4 regions of the Arthrobacter sp. StoSoilB19 genome follow, and region 3 is predicted to be linked to each of the others. Evidence: riboswitches for the same ligand, from Rfam matches in the RefSeq annotation. Region 3 holds a riboswitch; each other region holds the start of a gene.
The links. Region 3 has a riboswitch for S-adenosylmethionine ahead of LDO86_RS06750 (bifunctional o-acetylhomoserine/o-acetylserine sulfhydrylase). Riboswitches for the same ligand answer to the same signal wherever they lie in the genome.
Positions count from the first base shown of each region.

Region 1: linked by a shared signal. The riboswitch ahead of LDO86_RS02730 (cobalamin-independent methionine synthase II family protein) and the one ahead of LDO86_RS06750 (bifunctional o-acetylhomoserine/o-acetylserine sulfhydrylase) in region 3 are both predicted to bind S-adenosylmethionine.
Region 2: linked by a shared signal. The riboswitch ahead of LDO86_RS12660 (aminotransferase class V-fold PLP-dependent enzyme) and the one ahead of LDO86_RS06750 (bifunctional o-acetylhomoserine/o-acetylserine sulfhydrylase) in region 3 are both predicted to bind S-adenosylmethionine.
Region 4: linked by a shared signal. The riboswitch ahead of LDO86_RS18605 (DUF1737 domain-containing protein) and the one ahead of LDO86_RS06750 (bifunctional o-acetylhomoserine/o-acetylserine sulfhydrylase) in region 3 are both predicted to bind S-adenosylmethionine.

Region 1 is NZ_AP024650.1:561,115-566,114, forward strand. It holds gene LDO86_RS02725 (uracil-DNA glycosylase) at 1-603, opposite strand, end outside; gene LDO86_RS02730 (cobalamin-independent methionine synthase II family protein) at 805-2,013, opposite strand; SAM riboswitch class I at 2,027-2,130, opposite strand; gene LDO86_RS02735 (M14 family zinc carboxypeptidase) at 2,315-3,400, shown strand; gene LDO86_RS02740 (adenylosuccinate synthase) at 3,639-4,928, shown strand.
Region 2 is NZ_AP024650.1:2,754,186-2,759,185, reverse strand. It holds gene LDO86_RS12675 (CrcB family protein) at 1-169, opposite strand, end outside; gene LDO86_RS12670 (metal-dependent transcriptional regulator) at 171-884, opposite strand; gene LDO86_RS12665 (class I SAM-dependent methyltransferase) at 930-1,688, opposite strand; gene LDO86_RS12660 (aminotransferase class V-fold PLP-dependent enzyme) at 1,791-3,209, opposite strand; SAM riboswitch class IV at 3,246-3,359, opposite strand; gene hisN (histidinol-phosphatase) at 3,512-4,324, opposite strand; gene rsgA (ribosome small subunit-dependent GTPase A) at 4,369-5,000, opposite strand, start outside.
Region 3 is NZ_AP024650.1:1,472,052-1,477,051, reverse strand. It holds gene LDO86_RS06755 (homoserine O-acetyltransferase) at 56-1,171, opposite strand; SAM riboswitch class IV at 1,184-1,299, opposite strand; gene LDO86_RS06750 (bifunctional o-acetylhomoserine/o-acetylserine sulfhydrylase) at 1,400-2,722, opposite strand; SAM riboswitch class IV at 2,766-2,880, opposite strand; gene LDO86_RS06745 (VOC family protein) at 3,099-3,737, shown strand; gene LDO86_RS06740 (HNH endonuclease signature motif containing protein) at 3,927-5,000, shown strand, end outside.
Region 4 is NZ_AP024650.1:4,020,761-4,025,760, reverse strand. It holds gene LDO86_RS18620 (glutamate--cysteine ligase) at 1-896, shown strand, start outside; gene LDO86_RS18615 (O-succinylhomoserine sulfhydrylase) at 1,032-2,240, opposite strand; gene LDO86_RS18610 (rhodanese-like domain-containing protein) at 2,241-2,651, opposite strand; gene LDO86_RS18605 (DUF1737 domain-containing protein) at 2,648-2,923, opposite strand; SAM riboswitch class IV at 2,937-3,052, opposite strand; gene opgC (OpgC domain-containing protein) at 3,278-5,000, shown strand, end outside.

The DNA of each region.
Region 1 (5,000 bases), 910 kb from region 3:
CATGGCGTCTGCATAGGCAGTGCGCATGTCCTCCAGGTACTCCTCCTGGCGGGCCGGGGAACCGGCGAAGGCGCGGCCGCTCAGCGAGCGGACCTTGTAGGTCTTCAGGCCGCGGCGCCAGAGGAGGGGCACCTCGGTCTTCAACAGCAGGTTGGCCAGGCGGTTGGCTTCGGTGCCATGCGCCACGATCACCGAGGCGCGGGGGACCAGGGCCAGGAACTTCAGCAGGGGCTTCAGGCCTGACTGGATCTGGTCCGGAGTGAACTTGCCGTTGGCTTCGCCCGGGACGTGCCAAGGGTGGACGTTCCACGGCATGACGAACTCCGGGCGCAGGCCAAGCTTCCACTGGATCCCCAGCATGCGGGTAACAGCGTCCTGGTCGCCGGGGGTGATGAACCCGGACGGATCCACCTCGCCGATGTTGGAGAACAGGCTGATGATGCGGCATTCCTCCACGTCGTGCATGGGGTCCACGTAGGGCACCACGGTTCCGGGCTTGGCCTCCTGCAGGGAATCACACAGTTCGTTGACGGCGGCAACGCTGGGTTCGTAGCGGCGGCTCATGAGCTGTTCGTGGAATGTTTCGGGTGCCAGGGCTGTCATGAAGTGCTGGATCTCCTGCGGGGATTGGCGTTGCTGCCGCCACGGACATGGGCGCACGGCGGCACGGCACATCAGTGGCGGTTGATTGGGGTGGACCAACTCCTGGTCGGCCTACTCCAGTTTAGCAAGCCCAGGCAAGCGAAACGCCGGCCGCCCCTTCCGGTGATGGAAGGCACAGCCGGCGCGTCGGTGCGGGAGCGGCTAGAAGAGGCGCTTCGAGGCGCGGCGGGCACCCTCACCCAGTGCCTCCAGCTTGGCGAAGGCGATCTGCGGGTGCACCCTGCCGCCCAGGCCACAGTCGGTGGAGGCAATGACGTTCCCGCGGCCCACGAGGTCCGCAAAGCGGACGATCCGGTCCGCCACCAGGTCCGGGTGCTCCACCACATTGGTGGCATGCGAAACAACGCCCGGGATGATCACCTTGCCCTCGGGGAGCTTTGTGTCCTCCCACACCCGCCATTCGTGTTCGTGGCGGACGTTTGCCGCTTCAAAGGAATAGGCGCCGGCGTTGACCTGAAGCACAGAGCCGATGATGTCGGCGAACGGGATGTCCGTGGTGTGTGGGCCGTGCCAGGATCCCCAGCACACGTGCAGCCGGATCTGTTCCTGCGGCAGGCCGCGCAGCGCCCAGTTGGTCGCTTCGACGCGCAGTTGGATGAACTTCAGGTAATCGTCCAGGGATGGCTCGGGATTGATCTGGTCCCAGCTTTCGGCCAGGGACGGATCATCGAGCTGCACCGTAAGGCCGGCCTCGATGATGGCCTTGTATTCCTCCCGCATGGCATCAGCGCAGGCGTAGACGAGTTCCTCGTCGTTCTTGTAGTAGTCGTTGGCTACCCGCGCGCATGAGCCGGGGGAGAGGGAGGCCACGAAGCCATCCGTGAGGCCTGCGGCGGCGAGCCCGGTCTTCAGGTTCCGGATGTCCGAGGCCACCAGGTCCTGGCCCGTGTAGGTCAGCGGTCCGGCGATCTTGGGCTGGGCAACGCTCTTGCGGTGGGTGAGGATGCCGGATGCGGGATCGCTGTAGGCCTCGTTGAAGGCCTGCCGGTCGCGCCGGTCCGGGAACGAGGTCAGGACAACGTTGCCGGGGGACGAGCGGCGGACGCCGGACTCGGCCCAGCGGTCCACGGTGGTTGGCTCAAGGCCCCCGAGCCGGGCGAAGGAGTAATTCCACCACGCCCCGTAATCCACCGAGCTGGACATGGTGTGCCCGTACTCGCCGTCGTTGGGGATGTCGATGCCAAGGTCCTTCTGGCGCTGCACCACGTCCACTACGGAGGCTTCGAGGAGTTCCAGGAATTCCGGCGTGATGCCGTCGGCTTCCTTGGCGGCGTTGGCCGCAATGAGTTCAGGGGTGCGGGGCAATGAACCGGCGTGGGTCACGCGGATATGGTCGGTGTTCTGGGACATGCTGGAATCTTCCTTTCCATCGGTCCTGGCAGTAGCACCTTCGGCCGGCAGGAGTCTGCCGGGACGTGGTTGCTGCGGCGTCATTGAGCCAGGTCTCTCGGCCGCTCCGGATGGTCCACTCTCAGATAAATCGACGCGCGTGGAGCCGCGCAAATCCGCACCGCTTTATGTCGTGGGCATGTCCGGCCGGCCGCCGGCGGCAGGACCGGAACGTACTTACAGCGTTTGTCCAGCATATTGACAGGTTTCGTTAAGCTTGGTTGTGTGAATGTCACATGCCTCCGCTGCGACGGAGCGGCGGATGCCACCCGAGCACTCGAAAGAGGTAACTGTGACGAAATCCCTCAGGACCCTTGCCGTTAGCGGAGCCCTCGCGCTCGCCGTCGCAGCAGGTCCGGCGCCCCTGGCCGGCGCCGTAGGCGAAGGGCCTTCCTACGACGGCAACGGCCAGATCACCACGTCGAAGCTGGCCACCTACGACCAGATGGTCTCGTTCCTGAAGGACCAGGATGCGCGCCAGCCCGCCATGGAGCTGGAGGTCATCGGCCAGACCGTCAAAGGCCGCGACATCCACCTGGTCAAGTACATATCGGACCCGGCCAAGCCCACCATCCTGTATTTGACCCAGCAGCACGGCAATGAACAGCTCACCACCGAGGGTGCCCTCGAGTTCGTCAAGCACCTGGGCACGGGCAAGTCGGCAGGCATCCTGGACGGCGTGAACATCCTCATCGTGCCCATGCTCAACGGGGACGGTGCCATGGGGGATGTCAACTTCTCCCTGGACGACTACCTTGCCAGAGGGGACCGCCACCTCACCCGCTACAACGCGGAAGGCGTGGACCTGAACCGGGACCATGTGGCCAAGGTCCAGCCGGAGACCCAGGCGCTGCACAACAACGTGATGCGCAAGTACCGCATTGACTACATGATCGACCTGCACCACCAGGGCACCCGCGCCGAGCGCGACGGCAAGCTGGTTTCCGGCTCCATCCTGTACCCCACCACCCCGAACGCCGACCCCGCCGTCGTCGAGAAATCAAAGCGGCTCGGCGCCGTTGTCTTCAACAACGTTGACTCCACCGGCTGGGGCCACCTGGGCAGGTACCAGGGCGGCAGCGCCGAGACCATCAGCCGCAACGGCATCTCCGTGGAATACGGCATTGCCACCCTGCTTTTCGAGATGCGCGGCATGTCCGACCACTACCTGGATGGTTACGCGCTGGGGCAGCGGAGCAATGGTTACCTGATCAAGCAGACGGTCACCACGCTGGCGTCCACCGCCGCGGCCATCGCGGATGGATCCATTGCCGACGCCGACACCTCCTTCTGGGACACGCTCGCCGAGCAGACGTCCCGGCCCGCGGGGGAGGCCGAGGACGAGTAGGAGGCCCGGCGCCCGCCGCGGCCCATATTTGCGAAAGGGCCGCGGCGGGCCACAACAGTGGACAAAGTGCCCCATCGGCTAAACTTGGGTGGTAAGAGCCCCGGAACTCTTGCTTCGCCGTGCCGTGCTGCGGCTGTGCGAAGGCCGGTATGTTCGGGGCATTCTCATGAACGGCGCTGCATGGGCCCGCCACCAGGTGGCTGGACCCGGGCAGCCCGAACGAATGGGGGAGGATCCCATGCCAGCAATTGTGATCGTAGGAGCCCAGTGGGGCGACGAAGGAAAAGGCAAGGCCACCGACCTTTTGGGCGGCCGTGTTGACTACGTCGTCAAGCCCAATGGCGGCAACAATGCCGGGCACACCGTCGTCGTAGGCGGTGAAAAGTACGAACTCAAGCTGCTGCCGGCAGGCATTCTCAGCCCCAACGCTGTTCCCATCATCGGCAACGGCTGCGTGGTGAACCTCGAAGCCCTCTTCCAGGAAATCGACGGGCTCCAGGCCCGCGGTGCGGACACTTCGAAGCTGCGGGTTTCCGCCAACGCCCACCTGGTGGCCCCGTACCACCAGGTCCTGGACAAAGTGACCGAACGCTTCTTGGGCAGCCGCGCCATCGGCACCACCGGCCGCGGCATCGGCCCCGCCTACATGGACAAGGTGGCCCGGCTGGGCATCCGCGTCCAGGACGTCTTTGACGAATCCATCCTCCGCCAGAAGGTGGAAGGCTCGCTGCGCCAGAAGAACGAACTCCTGGTCAAGGTCTACAACCGCCGCAGCGTTGTGGTGGACGAGATCGTGGACTACTTCCTGTCCTTCGCCGAGCGGCTCCGTCCGCTGGTCATCGACAGCACCCTGGTCCTGAACACCGCGCTGGACGAGGGCAAGGTGGTCCTGATGGAAGGCGGCCAGGCTACGTTCCTGGACGTGGACCACGGCACCTACCCGTTCGTGACCTCCTCCAACCCCACCGCCGGCGGCGCGTCGGTTGGCTCCGGCATCGGGCCCACCCGCATCTCGCGCTCCATCGGCATCATCAAGGCCTACACCACCCGCGTTGGCGCCGGCCCGTTCCCCACGGAACTCTTCGACGAGATGGGCATGTACCTGCAGAAGACCGGCGGCGAATTCGGCGTCAACACTGGACGCCCGCGCCGCTGCGGCTGGTACGACGCCGTCCTGGCCCGGCATGCCTCCCGCGTCAACGGCTTCACGGACTACTTCGTCACCAAGCTGGACGTGCTCACCGGCATCGAACAGATTCCCGTGTGCGTGGCCTACGACGTGGACGGCGTCCGGCACGATGAAATGCCCATGACGCAGACCGAGTTCCACCACGCCAAGCCCATCTTCGAGTACTTCGACGGCTGGACCGAGGACATCACCGGGGCACGCACCCTGGCGGACCTGCCGGAGAACGCCCGGAATTACGTGCTGGCCCTTGAGAAGCTCTCCGGAACCCGGTTCTCCGCCATCGGCGTGGGCCCGGACCGGGACCAGACCATCGTGGTGAACGACCTCATCAACGACTGACACTCCCCAGGGCAGCATGACGACGGCGGCAGGCCACCTTTGCGGGTGGCCTGCCGCTTGTGCGTCCCGGGA
Region 2 (5,000 bases), 1.3 Mb from region 3:
TGGTCAAAGCCGCGAGGACGAAACTGCCGCTGATGTTGATGCCCAGCGTGGCCCACGGGACCGAACCGGGCACGTCCGGAAACGCCAGGCCCAGCCCGTAGCGCAGCTCACTGCCGATCAGTCCGCCGGCGGCGACAGCCAGCCAGGCACGGGCGGTGGGCAGCGCCACGTCAGAGCCCGTCCAGGGCGCAGCCGGCATGCGGCGCGTCGCTGGAGACCCAGAGCGCCGAGGCGATTTCCTCAGCGAAATCGTACTCACGGGCGCCGCCGGGACCACCGATCCGCACCACCAGGGCTCCGCCGAAAGGCCGCCGTCCCACCACCTCGACGTCCGCATCAAGGTCGATGGCCTGGGCGGCCAGGTAGCGCAGCAGTTCCGGGTTGTCGTCGCTGATCCGGGTGATCCTGCCGGTATGTCCCTGGTCCAGCTCGGCGAGGAGGTGCGCGCGCGGCATCAGCACCTGCCCGTCCGCCGTGGGGATTGGATCGCCGTGCGGGTCACGCTTCGGGTCCCCGAGCTTGGCGGCGACCCGTTCGATGAACGTGTCCGACACGGCGTGTTCGAGTTGTTCAGCCTCATCGTGGACTTCGTCCCAGCTGTATCCGAGCCGCTGGACAAGGTATGTCTCGATCAGCCGGTGGCGCCGGACCATGGACAGCGCCAGCCGCAGGCCGGCCTCGGTCAGCGTGACGGCGCTGTAGGGCTTGTGGTCCACCAGGCCCTGGTCCTTGAGTTTGCGGACCATTTCCGACACCGAGGAATTTGCCACCCCCAGCCGCTGTGCGAGCTGGGAGGACGTGATGGGCTTGTCCTGCCATTCGGTAAAGGAATAAATGACCTTGACGTAATCCTCGATCGAGGAGGAGGGCGCGCTGGTCTTCACGAATCCAAGCCTACCGGCTCTGCAGGCGCCATACGGGATGCGCCGTCATGCCTTGACGGCCCGCCAAGCCAGGGTGAGGTAGGGAAGGTCGATTTCCTGGTCAGGGGTGTAGGCAAGGTGTTCGTGCAGGTACCAGTCCAGGTTGGCCAGGACCTTGGCCCGCGTTGACTCGCCGGCCCGGAGGTAGTAGCTGCGGGATTTAGTGAGTTCCATCAGGTCCGTGGTGTCCACTGTGTCCTGCCAGTGGGTGACATGCCCTTCGAGCCCCTGGAACTCCGGGCCGATGACGGGCTTGTGCCCCGGCCGGTAGACGTCGCCTGCGTGCATGATCCGGGAGAGCCGGTGCACCCAGGGCACTGAGGTGTCCAGCTGGTTCCACACCAGGCCGAGGGTTCCGTGCGGGCGCAGCACGCGGGCCAGTTCGGTGCTTGCCGCCAGGGCGTCGCACCAGTGCCACGCCTGGGCTACGGTGACGACGTCGAAGCTGGCGTCGGGCAGGCCTGTCGCCTCGGCAGTCCCCGGCATCGCCGTGGCAGCCGGGTAGTGTTCCGTGAGCTGGGCGAGCATGTCCGCCGAGGGGTCCACGGCCGTGACGTCCAGCCCCATGTCCAGCAGCAGCGCGGTGAACTTTCCGGTACCGGCACCAACGTCGAGGGCTTCATGGGCGTCGGCGGGCACCAGCCACCGGGCGGACTCCTCAGGGTAGCCGGGCCGGACGCGCTGGTAGTGCCTGCCGCCGTCCTGGAAGCTCCGGCCCAGTTCCCTGCGCCGCCCGTGATCAAGCTTGGGGCCACCCCGAACCACGCGTGGCCTCCTTCAGCTGACGTCCTGCGGTACCTTTCGAATTTACCGCATTCCCCTGACGCACGGTCAGCCGGCTGAAACAGGAGTGGCCGGTCTCCGGCGTCAGTCGTCGATGCAGGGCGCTGCGCCGGCTGTTCCAGGGGTGTTGGGCGCCCAGTGCGGGTAGGTGCGGGTGTCGTTGGCAGGGACCCAGCGGCCTGCGTCCACCACGTAGTCCCAGCCCAGCCCGTTGCTCCGGAGCGCCTGGATGCCGGCCAGCAGGCGCTCGGCATCTTCCAGGCGCGAACCGACGCCGAAGCTGGCGCGGAGGGAACCGGACGGCAGGCCCAGGCGCTTCAGCAGGGGATGGGCGCAGAAGCGCCCGTCACGCAGGCCCACGCCATGCTCTGCCGAAAGGTACGCCGCCACCAGTCCTGCGTCGTAACCCTCGACGGAGAAGTTGACCACCCCGATGGTGTCCGTTTCGGGGTTGGTGTCCTTGAAGATCTGGTGAACCGTGACGCCGTCGATCCGCTGGAGTCCCTCCACCAGGAAGGAGCGGATGGCGGACTCGTGGGCGTGCCAGCGTTCCTGGTCCAGGCCGGCAATGACCTGGGTGGCGCGGGCCAGCGTGGCGGCCCCCAGGACGTTCGGCGAGCCCCCCTCATGGCGGGCCGGGCCGGTGGCCCAGCTGACGCCGTCGAGCCTGGCTTCCTTGACGGCGCCGCCGCCGGCGAGGTGCGGGACGCCGGCGTCCAGCCAGTCCGGGCGCCCCACCAGGACGCCGGCGCCGAAGGGCGCGTACAGCTTGTGGCCTGAGAAGGCGAGGTAGTCGACGTCATCCGCGCTGATGTCTATGCGGCGGTGCGGCGCGAGCTGGGCCGCATCCACCACGATCCGTGCGCCATGTTCGTGGGCCAGCGCGGCCAGCGCCCGGATGGGGAGGATTTCGCCGGTCACGTTGGAGGCCCCGGTGACCGCGACCAAGCTGACACCGCCCTGTCCAAGCTCGGCACGTACGGCCTCAAGGGTGCCGGTGATGGTGTCGGCGGCGACGATGCTGCGGTGCGGGACGCCCTGCCACGGCAGGAGATTGGCGTGGTGTTCGATGTCCAGGTACAGCACTTCGCCGTCGTGGCGGCCATCGGTCACGGGAAGGCAGCCGGCCAGCAGGTTCAGCGAATCCGTCGTGTTGCGGGTGAAGATGACCGAATCATCCGGGCGGCCGCCCACGAAATCCCTGACGATGCTGCGCGCGTTCTCGTACACGGAGGTGCTGATCTGGGATGCGTATCCTGCCCCGCGGTGGACGCTGGCGTAGTAGGGGAGGATCTCATTCAGGTAAGCCGATACTACGGACAGTGCCGGGGCGGAGGCGCCGTAATCGAGGTTGGCGTACCGCACGTGGCCGCCTGAAATCAGGGGCGCCTGGATTTCGGCGCCGGTGACGGCAGCGAGCGGCCGGCCGGCTGCGGCGTGGCGTGCTTGGGGGACGGCAGCTTCGGCAATGACGGGCTGGGGGGAGACGGTGGCAGTTGTCACAGAGACCTCACTTGGTACAGGACTCCGGCATAGTGGAATCCGCGCTTGCCGCATCCGCTCCGGACCGGCCTGGTCGTCACCCGGGGCACCCCACCGCGAATGGAGGGTTGCCGGCCAGCAAACCGGGGTTTTGCGCTGGCACTCGTGACCTGCATAAAAGCGTAGGACATGGGGCGGCCAGGACTGAAGCCGCGGCAATTGTTAAGGGCTTTGTTACGCGCCCCCGAATAAACGACGCCGGGCACCTGCCTTGGGAGGTGTCCGGCGTCGCATTATTCGTTCAAACGTGGAAAGCGCGTGAGTTACAGCAGATCGTCCAGGTACGGGTTCAATCGGTGCAGGACCTCCGAGTGCAGGATTGAGTTCGTGGCCAGGGCGTTCCCGCCGAACGGGCCGTCCTCGCCTTCCAGGGATGTGAACCGGCCGCCGGCCTCCACCACGATCGGCACCAGGGCAGCCATGTCATAGAGGTTCAGCTCGGGTTCGCAGGCGATGTCCACGGAGCCCTCGGCCACCATGCAATACGACCAGAAATCCCCGTAGGCCCGGGTCCGCCAAACGTCCTCGGTAAGGCCGAGGAACTCGTCAAGGTTTCCGCGTTCCTTCCACCCGCCCAGGCTGGAGTAGGAGAGGGAGGCGTCGGAAAGCTTCGACACGTTGGACACGCGGAGGCGGGTGGCGGCGGCAAGGGACCTGCCCATGTACGCGCCCATGCCTTTCGCCGCCCACCAGCGCTTGCCCAGGGCCGGGGCGCTGACGACGCCCACCACCGGTTCGCCCTCATCCACGAGGGCGATCAGCGTGGCCCATACGGGAACGCCGCGGACAAAGTTCTTGGTTCCGTCAATGGGGTCGATGATCCAGCGCCGGGAACCGTGGCCGGTGCTGCCGAATTCCTCGCCCAGGACGGCGTCGCGGGGGCGTGAACGGGAGAGCTGGCCCCGGATGGCTTCCTCGGCGGCCTTGTCCGCGTCGGTGACCGGCGTCAGGTCCGGCTTGGTCTCAACGTGGAGGTCCAGGGCCTTGAAGCGGCTCATGGTCTGGTCATCCACGGAGTCGGCCAGGACATGGGCCAGGCGCAGGTCATCGTTGTAGCTCGAAGCGGGTTGGATCATGGTTCCAAACTACCGTCTGTGGACGGTTCTGCCGGGAGAACGCGTCAGTTGACGCTGCCGAGCTCCTTGGTTTCCTGTGCTTCCATCCTCGGGTCCGTACCAAGCAGGCGCCGCAGCGAGGCCAGCCGGGCCGCGCCGGTGGGACCTGCGTGTCCGCCTGCCACCCAGTCGTCGAGGCCGCAGTTCACTGCGGTTGCGGTGTGCTTGCAGCCCCGTTCGCAGTTCTCGATGCCGGGGGAGAGGTCCGGGAAGGAGCGCAGGATGCGGTCAGGGTCCACGTGGGCCAGGCCAAAGGAACGGATGCCGGGGGTATCGATGATCCAGCTGCCGGGAGGCGCGTCCGCCAACCGCAAGGCAAGGGCCGACGACGACGTGTGGCGGCCGCGCCCGGTCACGGCATTCACGCCGCCGGTGGCCCGCTCGGCGCCGGTCAGGGCGTTCACCATGGTGGACTTGCCGACGCCGGAGTGCCCCAGCATAACGGTGACCTTGCCATCGAGATGGTCCCGCAGCGCCGCCACTGCGGCGCTGTCCAGCCGCGCCGAGAGCCCGTCATCGGACCGGGCATCGATTCCCGACGCCTGCGCATCCGCCGTCTTGCTGATGATCACCGGGAAGTCCAGGTGCGTGTAGTTGGAAAGCAGGTCCGCGGGGTCTTTGACGTCGGCCTTGGTGA
Region 3 (5,000 bases):
CAACCTCAACGCCGATTAGTGCAGAAGGCATCTGCAGGAATGCACATGCGGGGCGCTAGGCCAGGAAGCTGCTCCGGAGCTGGCTGCCCAGCTGCCCGATCTCTGTCAGGAACCCGTCGTGCCCGATCGGCGCCTGGATGACGTGCACGTCCACGTCCCCCGGCAGGGCCTGGGCCAGCTCACGGGACTGCGACGGGAAATACAGCCGGTCCGAATCCACGGCGGCCACGAAGAACCTGGCGGTGGACCTGGCCAGGGTTTCGGCCAGGGTTCCGCGGCCCCGGCAGATGTCATGGCTCATCAGCGCCTCGGTGAGGGCGATATAGCTGTTGGCGTCGAAGCGCTTCACGAGCTTGCTGCCCTGGTGGTCCAGGTAGCTTTCCACCTGGTAGCGGCCGCGGGCGGCCAGAGCCTCACCCTTCAGGGGCGACTCCGGCGCCTGGGGTTCCCGGCCGAAGCGGCCTTCCAGTTCAGCCGCGGACCGGTAGGTGATGTGGGCAATGCGCCGGGCAAGTGCCAGCCCGGCTTCCGGGCAGGGGCCGCCGTAGTAGTCGCCGCCGTTGAAGTGTGGGTCCTGCCGGATGGCCAGGGTCTGGGCCTGCGCGAAGGCGATCTGTTCCGCCGTGCTCGCGGCACCCACGGAGATGACGGCGCAGCGCTGCACCCTCTCCGGGTAGGTCACTGCCCATTCAAGGGCGCGGGCGCCGCCCATGGATCCGCCCAGGACAGCGAACCAGCTGCTGATGCCCAGCTGGTCAGCCAGCCGGGCCTCTGCCACCGTGCTGTCCCGCAGGGTGACCAGGGGGAAGCGGGAGCCCCAGGGGGCTCCGTCCGGGGCGGCCGACGACGGGCCCGTGGACCCGTAGCAGCCGCCCACGATGTTGACGGACACCACGAAGAACTTGTCCGTGTCCACGGGAGCGCCGGGACCGGCCAATTGTTCCCACCAGCCTTCTTCGTCCGTGTCGCCGCGGGTCACGTGGGTGCTGCCGGTCAGGGCGTGCTCGATCAGGATGGCGTTGCTGGCGTCGGCGTTGAGCGTGCCCCAGGTTTCGTAGGCCAGCGTGACGTCCGGGAGGTGCCCCCCGGCTTCGAGTTCCAGCCCTCCGATGGAGGCGTAGCGGACAATTCCGTGTTCGGGGATGGTGGTTCGGGCGACGGTAACCGTCATGGCAAGACCTCTTCTACGCGCTTGCCTGCCGTCGTCTGACCGGCAGGCCAGGTCCTCACCCGGGGCACCCCACCGCGGATGGAGGGTTGCCGGCCAGCAAGCCGGGGCTGTCACTGGCACTCATGACCTGGTTCGAGTGTACGAAACACCCCCCGCTCCAGGCCAAGAGTGTGACTGGTTGTGACTTCCCCGCTTGCCGGCCCTTCCGGCGTCAGCCCTGGCGCGCTTTTAGCTCTGGGCGTCTTTGGCAGCGCGGAAACCCGCTTCCAGGTCGGCCAGGATGTCGTCGATGTGCTCCAGGCCAACAGAGAGCCGGACCAGTCCCGGATTCACCCCGGCCACCGCTTGCTGCTCCGGCGAGAGCTGGCTGTGGGTGGTCGACGCCGGGTGGATGACCAGGGAGCGGACGTCGCCGATGTTGGCCACGTGGGAGTGCAGCTCCAGGGCGTCGACGAAGCGCTTGCCCGCCTCCGCTCCGCCGGCAAGGTTGAAGGCCACGACGGCGCCCGTTCCCTTGGGCCCGTACTTGCGGCCACGCTCGTACCAGGGGCTGGAGGGCAACCCGGCGTAGGCGACGGATTCGACGTCGTCCCGTCCTTCCAGCCAGCGCGCCACTTCAGTGGCGTTGGCAACGTGGCGTTCCACCCGCAGGCTCAGCGTCTCCAGGCCCTGGGAGATCAGGAAGGCGTTGAAGGGGGAAACCGCCGAGCCAAGGTCGCGCAGCAGCTGGACGCGGGCCTTGAGGATGTAGGAGAGGTTGGCACCCAGCGCACCGTCGGCGCCTAGGTCGCGGGCGTAGACCAGGCCGTTGTAGGTGGGGTCCGGGGTGTTGAAGCCGGGGAACCGTTCAGGGTCCTTGCCGAAGTCGAATTTGCCGGAGTCCACGATCACGCCGGCAATTGCGGAGCCGTGGCCGCCCAGGTATTTGGTGGCGGAGTGGATCACGATGTCCGCACCCCACTCCAGTGGGCGGATCAGGTAGGGCGTGGACAGGGTGTTGTCCACGATCAGTGGCACGCCTGCCTGGTGGGCCACCTCGGAGATGCCTTCGATGTCCAGGACGTCCTGGCGGGGATTGGACACCACTTCACCGAAAAAGAGCTTGGTGTTCGGCTGGACGGCGTCGCGCCACTGGTCCAGGTTGTCGGGATCCTGGACGAAGGTGACCGAGATGCCGAACTTCTTCAGGGTGTGGGCGAACAGGTTGTACGTTCCGCCATAAAGGCTGGGGCTCGCCACAATATGGTCCCCCGCCTCCGCAATGTTCAGCACCGCGAACGTCTCGGCGGCCTGGCCAGAGCTCAGCAGCAATGCGGCCAGGCCTCCCTCAAGGCTGGCGATCCGCTGTTCGACGGCATCCTGGGTGGGGTTGCCGATCCGGGTGTAGATGGGTGCAAGTTCGGCGAGGGCAAAGCGGTTGGCTGCGCTTTCGGCGCTGGGGAACACGAAGGACGTGGTCTGGTAAATGGGGAGCGCGCGGGCTCCTGTGGCACTGTCGGGCTCCTGGCCGGCATGGATCTGGCGGGTTTCGAAAGACCATCCGTTGGACATCTCAGTCTCCTATGACATGGGCCCGGAATGCGTGGGGCAGTACGGGCCGCGCTTGCTTCCGGCTCTTGCCGGACAGCCAGGTCCTCACCCGGGGCACCCCACCGCGGGTGGAGGGTTGCCGGCCAGCGAGCCGGGGCTTGGCGCTGGCGCTCATGACCTGCGCCCAGTCTAGGAACGGGGTAGTCGCCGTGGACAGCATTGTGACGAACAAGGTCGCCCTGCATGGCTTTCGAGCCGCCACAGGTGGGCCGCCCCGCACCCGGCCGGGGACGCCGCCGTCGTCCTTCTTGCCCATGTTCCCGGCCCTTTTCCCGGCCCTTTTCCAGTAAGGGTACCCTTAGCTGAGAGCCGGATCACAAAGTGCCAAGATGTTGCCATGCGCATGGATCACGTCTCTTACGCCTGTGAACAAGATGGCCTCGCGGCCACTACCGAACGTATTTCATCTGCCCTCGGCGTTGAGGCAGTGAAGGGCGGGGTGCACCCCCGGTTCGGAACCCGGAATATGATCATCCCGCTCGCCGGGCACAAGTACCTGGAAGTCGTAGAGGTCCTGGACCACCCGGCTTCGGACAAGGCACCGTTCGGACAGGCCGTGCGTGCCCGTTCCGCGGCCGGTGGCGGCTGGATGGGCTGGTGCGTCGAAGTGGACGACCTCGCCCCGTTCGAGGCACGCCTTGGCCGCGCCGCGGTGAACGGCAACCGCAAGTTCCCGGACGGCCGGGAGCTGGTCTGGAAACAGATTGGCATCCTTGGCCTTATCGCCGATCCCCAGGTGCCGTACATGCTCAAGTGGGAAGGCGACCCGGCACTGCACCCGTCCAACGCCTACCCCAGCAACCTTAAGATGAGCTGCCTGACCATCGCCGGCTCCGCGTCCCGCGTGACCGAGTGGCTGGGTGAACCGGTGGAGAAGCCGCTTGAGGACGTGGCGGTGGAGTGGGTCGCCCCGCATGGAACTCCGGGCATCCTGTCGGTCACGTTTGAAACCGCCAACGGAGCCGTCACCATCTGACGCTCCACCCCAGCCTCCCGGAATGTCCGGGAGGGGGTTCACCGGGCCAGTACCCGGATCAGCTTCGGCCGCCATCAGGTGGTGACAACGGCGTCACTACCCGATGGCGGCCGAATTCATTTAAGTGGCTGCTTCCTACATCGCTGCGATCCAGGTCTGAATGTCGGTGCCTCGCTGGATGATGTGGGTATGGGAATCGGCACGGGTGTTGGGGTGGTGTTGGAGGGTGTTTCTGCCTCTGTTGCTGCCCTCGATGCTCTTACCCGTGAGGATCATTTCCTTGCCGCCGGGACCGGTGTTGGCGCTGACGTGGATGTGCTGCAGCGGCGGTACGAGCTCCGGCTGGAACGGCTGGAGGCAGTCTCCCGGGTCGAGGCTCAGCTCGCCGCGGTGAAAGCCCTGGACGCGGCAGAAGCGGTCGAAATCCAGCAGGCACTGCTTGCCCCCGACGCCCCCGTGGATGAGCGCATGTTTTCGGAGATGTCAACGGTGGAGGAGATCGCCGGAGTCCTGACCGTCAGTTCCGCGGCCGCAGGCGGGTTGGTGGAACAGTCCCGCCGGGTGTGTTCCCTGCCGCCGCTCCTGGGCGCCCTGTCAGCCGGTGACCTGTCGTGGCAGCATGCCAGGATTGTCGCCGACGAAACCGAGGGGCTCACCCCTGACGGGGCTGCTGCCTTGGTGGCGCACTTCTTCGACCCCGACGCCCCCAACCCCGCCCGCGGCGCCGCCCCCGGCGAACTCGTCCCCGCCCGGTTCCGCGCCAAGATCCGCGCCTGGCGGGAACGCCACCACCCCGAAACCCTCGAAAAACGCCACGCCAAAGGCGTCGCGGACCGGCGGATGGAATACACCCCCGACCGCGACGGCATGGCCTGGCTCTCGCTCTACCTCCCCGGCGACACCGCCTGCGCCATCTGGAACCGCACCACCGCCACCGCCCGCGGCCTGCAGGGCCCTGACGAGCCCCGCACCCTCACCCAACTCCGCCCCGACATCGCAGCATCACTCCTCCTCGGCGCCGGAACCACCACGGCCACCGGTGAGGCTGCTCCGGGTGGGGCTGCACGGGCTACAGGTGATACGGCGGCCGCAGGCAGCGTTTCCGGCACAGGGAGCACTGGTGATGTTGGCAAGGTCCCCACCCCTCGGGCCGATGTCCTGGTCACCGTCCCGGTCTTCGCCCTGCTCGGACTCACCGATGAGCCGGCCGTGCTGAACGGCATGGGCCCCATCCCTGCCTCAATGGCACGGAGGCTTGTCGCG
Region 4 (5,000 bases), 1.8 Mb from region 3:
TGGCCTCCACCACCCACACGACGCCCGACCCCCGGTACGCCAAAATGCTGGAGCGCTTCGGCCTCACCGCCCAGGAGCAGCTGACCTGCGGCTTCCATGTGCACACGTTCATCGAATCGCCCGAAGAGGGCGTGGCGGTCCTGGACCGGATCCGCGACAAGCTGGCAGTGCTGACGGCCCTGAGCGCCAATTCACCCTTCTGGAACGGCGTTCCGACCGGGTTTGAAAGCTACCGCACCCAGGCCTGGAACCGGTGGCCCACGGCGGGCCCGGCCGGTATTTACGGGACGTACCCTGCCTACCGGCGCGTGGTGACGCGGCTGCTGGAAAGCGGCGTCATGCTCGATGAGGGCATGCTGTACTTCGACGCCCGGCTGTCCCGCAACCACCCCACCGTCGAGGTTCGCGTGGCGGACGTCTGCCTTCGTGCCGAGGATGCAGCGCTCATTGCCGTGCTGGTTCGGGCGCTGGTGGAATCCGCCAGCAGGGAATGGCAGGCCGACGTGGATCCTGCGCCGGTTCCCACCGTCCTCCTCCGGATGGCCTCGTGGCAGGCCAGCAGCGCCGGGCTAAGCGGTGAACTCCTGGATTTTGGGAATTTCCGGCCCGCACCGGCCGCGGACGTGGTCCGGTCCCTGGTGGATTACCTGGCTCCCGTCCTGTCCGAACAGGGGGAGCTGGCACTGGCACGGCAGGGGGTGGAGGACATCATCGCCCGCGGAACGGGAGCCGCCGAACAGCGCCGCGCCCGGGACAAGGCGGTGGCGGGACCGCCCCCGGAGGACATGGGGTTCGGCGCCGTGGTGCGGCAGGCCGTCAACGTGACCATGCGGGATGCCCTGGACCTTGCTGACGTGGAGGGCACGCCCGAACTGCTGCGGGTCCGCCAGAGCTGACCTTCGACGCGCATATCCATTCCCGACGCGCAGATTCCTCCTCGCGGCCCATATTTGGTGCGCGCCAGGGAATCTGCGCATCGAAAGGAGGAAGCGCGTCGCCCGGACCCAGAGGAGCTAGGGCTTCCCGCGCGGCTAGATCTGCTTGAGTGCCTGTTCCAGGTCGCGGAGGAGGTCCTCCGGGTCCTCGAGCCCTACCGAGAGCCGCACCACGCCGTCACTGAGCCCAATGGCGGCGCGCCCTTCCGGCCCCATGGCGCGGTGCGTGGTGGTGGCGGGGTGCGTGATCAGGGACTTCGAATCACCAAGGTTGTTGGAGATGTCGATGATGCGCAGCCCGTCCAGCAGTGCGAAGGCCGCTTCCTTGCCGGAGCGCCCGCCGGAGGGAGCCAGCTCAAGCGTGAGGACCGTACCGCCGGCGCTCATCTGCCGTGCCGCCAGGTCGTACTGCGGGTGGGACTTGAGCAGCGGGTACTTCACCCAGCTCACGGCGGGCTGTTCTTCCAGCCACTCTGCGAGCCGGAGCGCCGTGGCGGAGGAATGGTTCACGCGCAGACTCATGGTCTCCAGGCCCTTGGTCAGGACCCAGGCGTTGAACGCCGAGAGTGCGGGCCCGGTGTGGCGCATGAGCTGTTTTACGGGACCGTCGATGAACTCCTTGGTGCCCAGGATGGCGCCGCCCATGACCCTGCCCTGGCCGTCGATGTGCTTGGTGCCGGAGTAGACGATGACGTCGGCGCCCAGGTCACCGCAGCGCTGCAGCAGGGGAGTGGCGAAGACGTTGTCCGCCACCACCTTGGCGCCGGCGGCATGCGCAAGTTCGCTGACCGCGGCGATGTCCACGATCTCCTGCATCGGGTTGGACGGGGATTCGAAGAAGACGGCGGTGGTGGGCTTGGAGAGGGCCTCGCGCCACTGGTCCAGGTCCGGCCCGTCCACGAAGACGGTCTCCACGCCCCACCGGGGAAGGATCTCGTTCAAAATCACGAAGCACGAACCGAACAGCGACCGGGCGGCCACCACCCGGTCGCCGGCAGCCAGCAGGGCACCAAGCGCGGTGAACACCGCGGACATGCCCGACGCCGTCGCGAAGCAGGCTTCGGTGCCTTCCAGCAGCCGGAGCCGCTCCTGGAAGGTGGCCACGGACGGGTTTCCGTAGCGGGAGTAGACAAAGCGTTCGTCCTCGCCGGTGAAGGCGCGTTCAGCTGCTGCCGCGGATTCGTAGACGAAGCCGGAGTTCAGGAAGATGGCCTCGGACGTTTCCTGGAAGTTGGTGCGGTCCAGCCCGCCACGGACAGCCTGGGTGTCGGGGTTCCAGCCGGGGGCGTCTTGGTTGAAGGTCACTTAGTTCTTTCCGAGGTTGGTGGGAAGGCCGCGGTTTTTCCAGCCGTTGACGGTGCGTTCGCCATAGCGGTCCGGCTCGCCTTCAAAGCCCTCCAGCACGTTGTAGGAGGTGAAGCCGGCCCGGGTGGCCGCGATGGCTGCCGCGATGGACCGCTGGCCGGAGCGGCACAGGAACACCAGTTCGGTTGAACGGTCCTCGGGCGCCTGCTGGCTGAGGTCGTTGATGAAGTCGGGGTTGGGGATGCCGCCGGGGAAGGTCCACTGGATGAAGAGGGGGTCGTTGTCCGTGGCCTTGGTGTCCGGAATGCCGATGTGGGCCCATTCGCCCTCGGTGCGGACGTCCACCAGGATGGCGCCCTGTTCCAGCTTCTCCCATGCTTCCTGGGGCGTGAGGTCTCCCGCGTAGCTCATGCGTGGCCCTCGCCGTCGAACTCGCCTTCAAATTCGGCGTCCAGTTCATCCACTGCGGTGGCAACCGCGGCATCGGCCGAGGCGATTGCCGCCGGAAGGACCACTGCCTGCGCCACGATCACGCTGGTGCCGTTGAAGGTGGCTGCCGGGCTGCCGTGCAGCACATAGCCGTCGGCCAGGGCCGTGGAGATCCGCTCGCAGAATGAACGGTCATCCGGGCCGGTGATCAGGCGGTAGGACAATTTTTCGTCAGGGGCAGGTGCGTCAGACACGACGGATCTCCTTCTTTCACGCTTGCAGCTCGAATCGGTCGATATGCCGAGTATTCACCTGAGGCACCCCGCCGCGAAAGGGAGGGTTGCCGACCGGCCAGTCAGGGCTTCACACCGGTACTCATTACTCCCCAAAAACGTAACATCTGCCGCGCCAAGCCGCACCGCCGCCGTCGTCATGTTCCGTAATTGAGCAGCGCTGAAGGGAGGCGCGGGGTTGAAGGAAAGCGCGACGGCGGACATCGCCGCAGGTGGGCGGCCGGCCACGTGCCGCCCGGGGCCGCAGGGCCGATAAAGTTCTTACCGGGGCGCCGCCCCGTCGTCACAGCAATGAGCACCGGGGGTCCTGTCAGCATGCGGGCAAACACATCGCGCCACCAGGCCGCCATCCGGGGGACCCGCCGGCCGTCCATCGGGGCGTTCCTGGCCGCGGCCCTCGTCAGCCTCCTGGCCCTGCTGGCGGCTGCGCCGGCGCATGCGGCGGACGTTGCGCCGGAAAAGGGAAAGCCCTGGCTGGGCGCGGTGCTCGAGTGGGGCGAGGACACCGCCGCAGGTTTCAGCGGCCGGCTTGGTGCCAGTCCGGCCGTCTTCGGCCACGACATCACCATCCCCTACCGCGATGCGGAACGGAACGACCTTGACGGCTTCCTTCAGCAGGCCGCGTCCCTAGGCGCCCACGCCCTGCTCACGGTGAAGCCGTCAGTGCCCCTGGACCAGCTCGGCACCGCGGAAGCGGAAGCATTCGCAGCGCAGGTGCGCGACCTTACGTCCGGGTTCAAGGGGCAGTTGCTGATCCGGTTCGCCCCGGACATGAATGCAAGCTGGGTGGCCTGGGGCCAGCAGCCCGCCGCGTACCGGCAGGCCTTCAGGGCTGTGGCGGCAGCGTTCAAGAAGTACGACGGCGGCCGGGCCACCTTGGTGTGGGCGCCTTACCTGGGCAAGGACTACCCCTTTGACCGCAACCGGGATGCCCCGCAGCCCGGAACCGAAGGCTTTTCCCTCCTGGACACGAACGGCGACGGGGCCTGGAACTCAAGCGACAGCGCCTACGCCCCTTACTACCCGGGCGACGACGCAGTGGACTGGGCGGGGCTGGCCGCCTATCACGACGACACGGCCGGCGGCCCCGCCGTCAACTCCCAGCCGAGGGCCGGCGAGCTCCAGGACATGCTGACGGCCTCCGGCGGCGAAAACTTCTACGGCACCTATTCCGAGGGGCGCAACAAGCCGTTCCTCCTCCAGACCTCTGCTTTCTACAGCCCCGCGTCCGGCGGCGCGCAGGAGGCGGACATCAAGGCGGGCTGGTGGGACCAGGTGGTGGGAACTGCCACTTCCCCAGCTTTTGCCGGGACGGCCGCCGTTGTCTGGGACGAGCGCACCAGCACCAGGGATACCGGCGTGGCGAGCATCAGCTGGCTGCTCACGGGACAGGCGGGCATCGCCAAAGCGGCCCTGGACAGGCTGAAGGCATCGCCAATGGTCACCGGGCCGGTCACCGACGTGGCATCCGGGAGCACCTACGTCCGGGCCAACACGCTCTCCGGGGCTGCCGCCTGGACTGTTGCCGCCGCCATGGCCATCCTCCTGGTGGCCCTGTGGCAGATACCCCGCCGGATCAACGCAGCCACGGCCTGGGGCTACCAGGATCCCTCCGCCAGGGACTCGCGCATCGATCTGCTGCGCGGGATGGCCATCGTCTTTGTGGTGGTGAACCACCTGGGCATGGCATCGCTGTTCCAGCTGCTCACCCAGGAGGCCGTGGGCTTCGTGTCGGGTGCGGAACTGTTCGTCCTGTTCTCCGGACTGGTGGTGGGCATGGTGTACGGACCCAAGGCCAGGGAGGACTTCGGGCAGGTGGTCGACCTCACGACCCGCCGCGCCGGCAAGCTCTACCTGACGGCGCTGGCCGTGCTGATCGGCGTCTTCCTTCTGTCCCTGCTCCCGTTCTTCCACACCGAGGCCCTGACCACGTTCGTGGACCAGGGGACCGGTGGCGCCGGGCACAACGGGGCCGGCCGGACCTACGACCTCTATGCGGGCATGTCATCGCTGTTCCAGTTCCCCGTCCCGCCCCAGG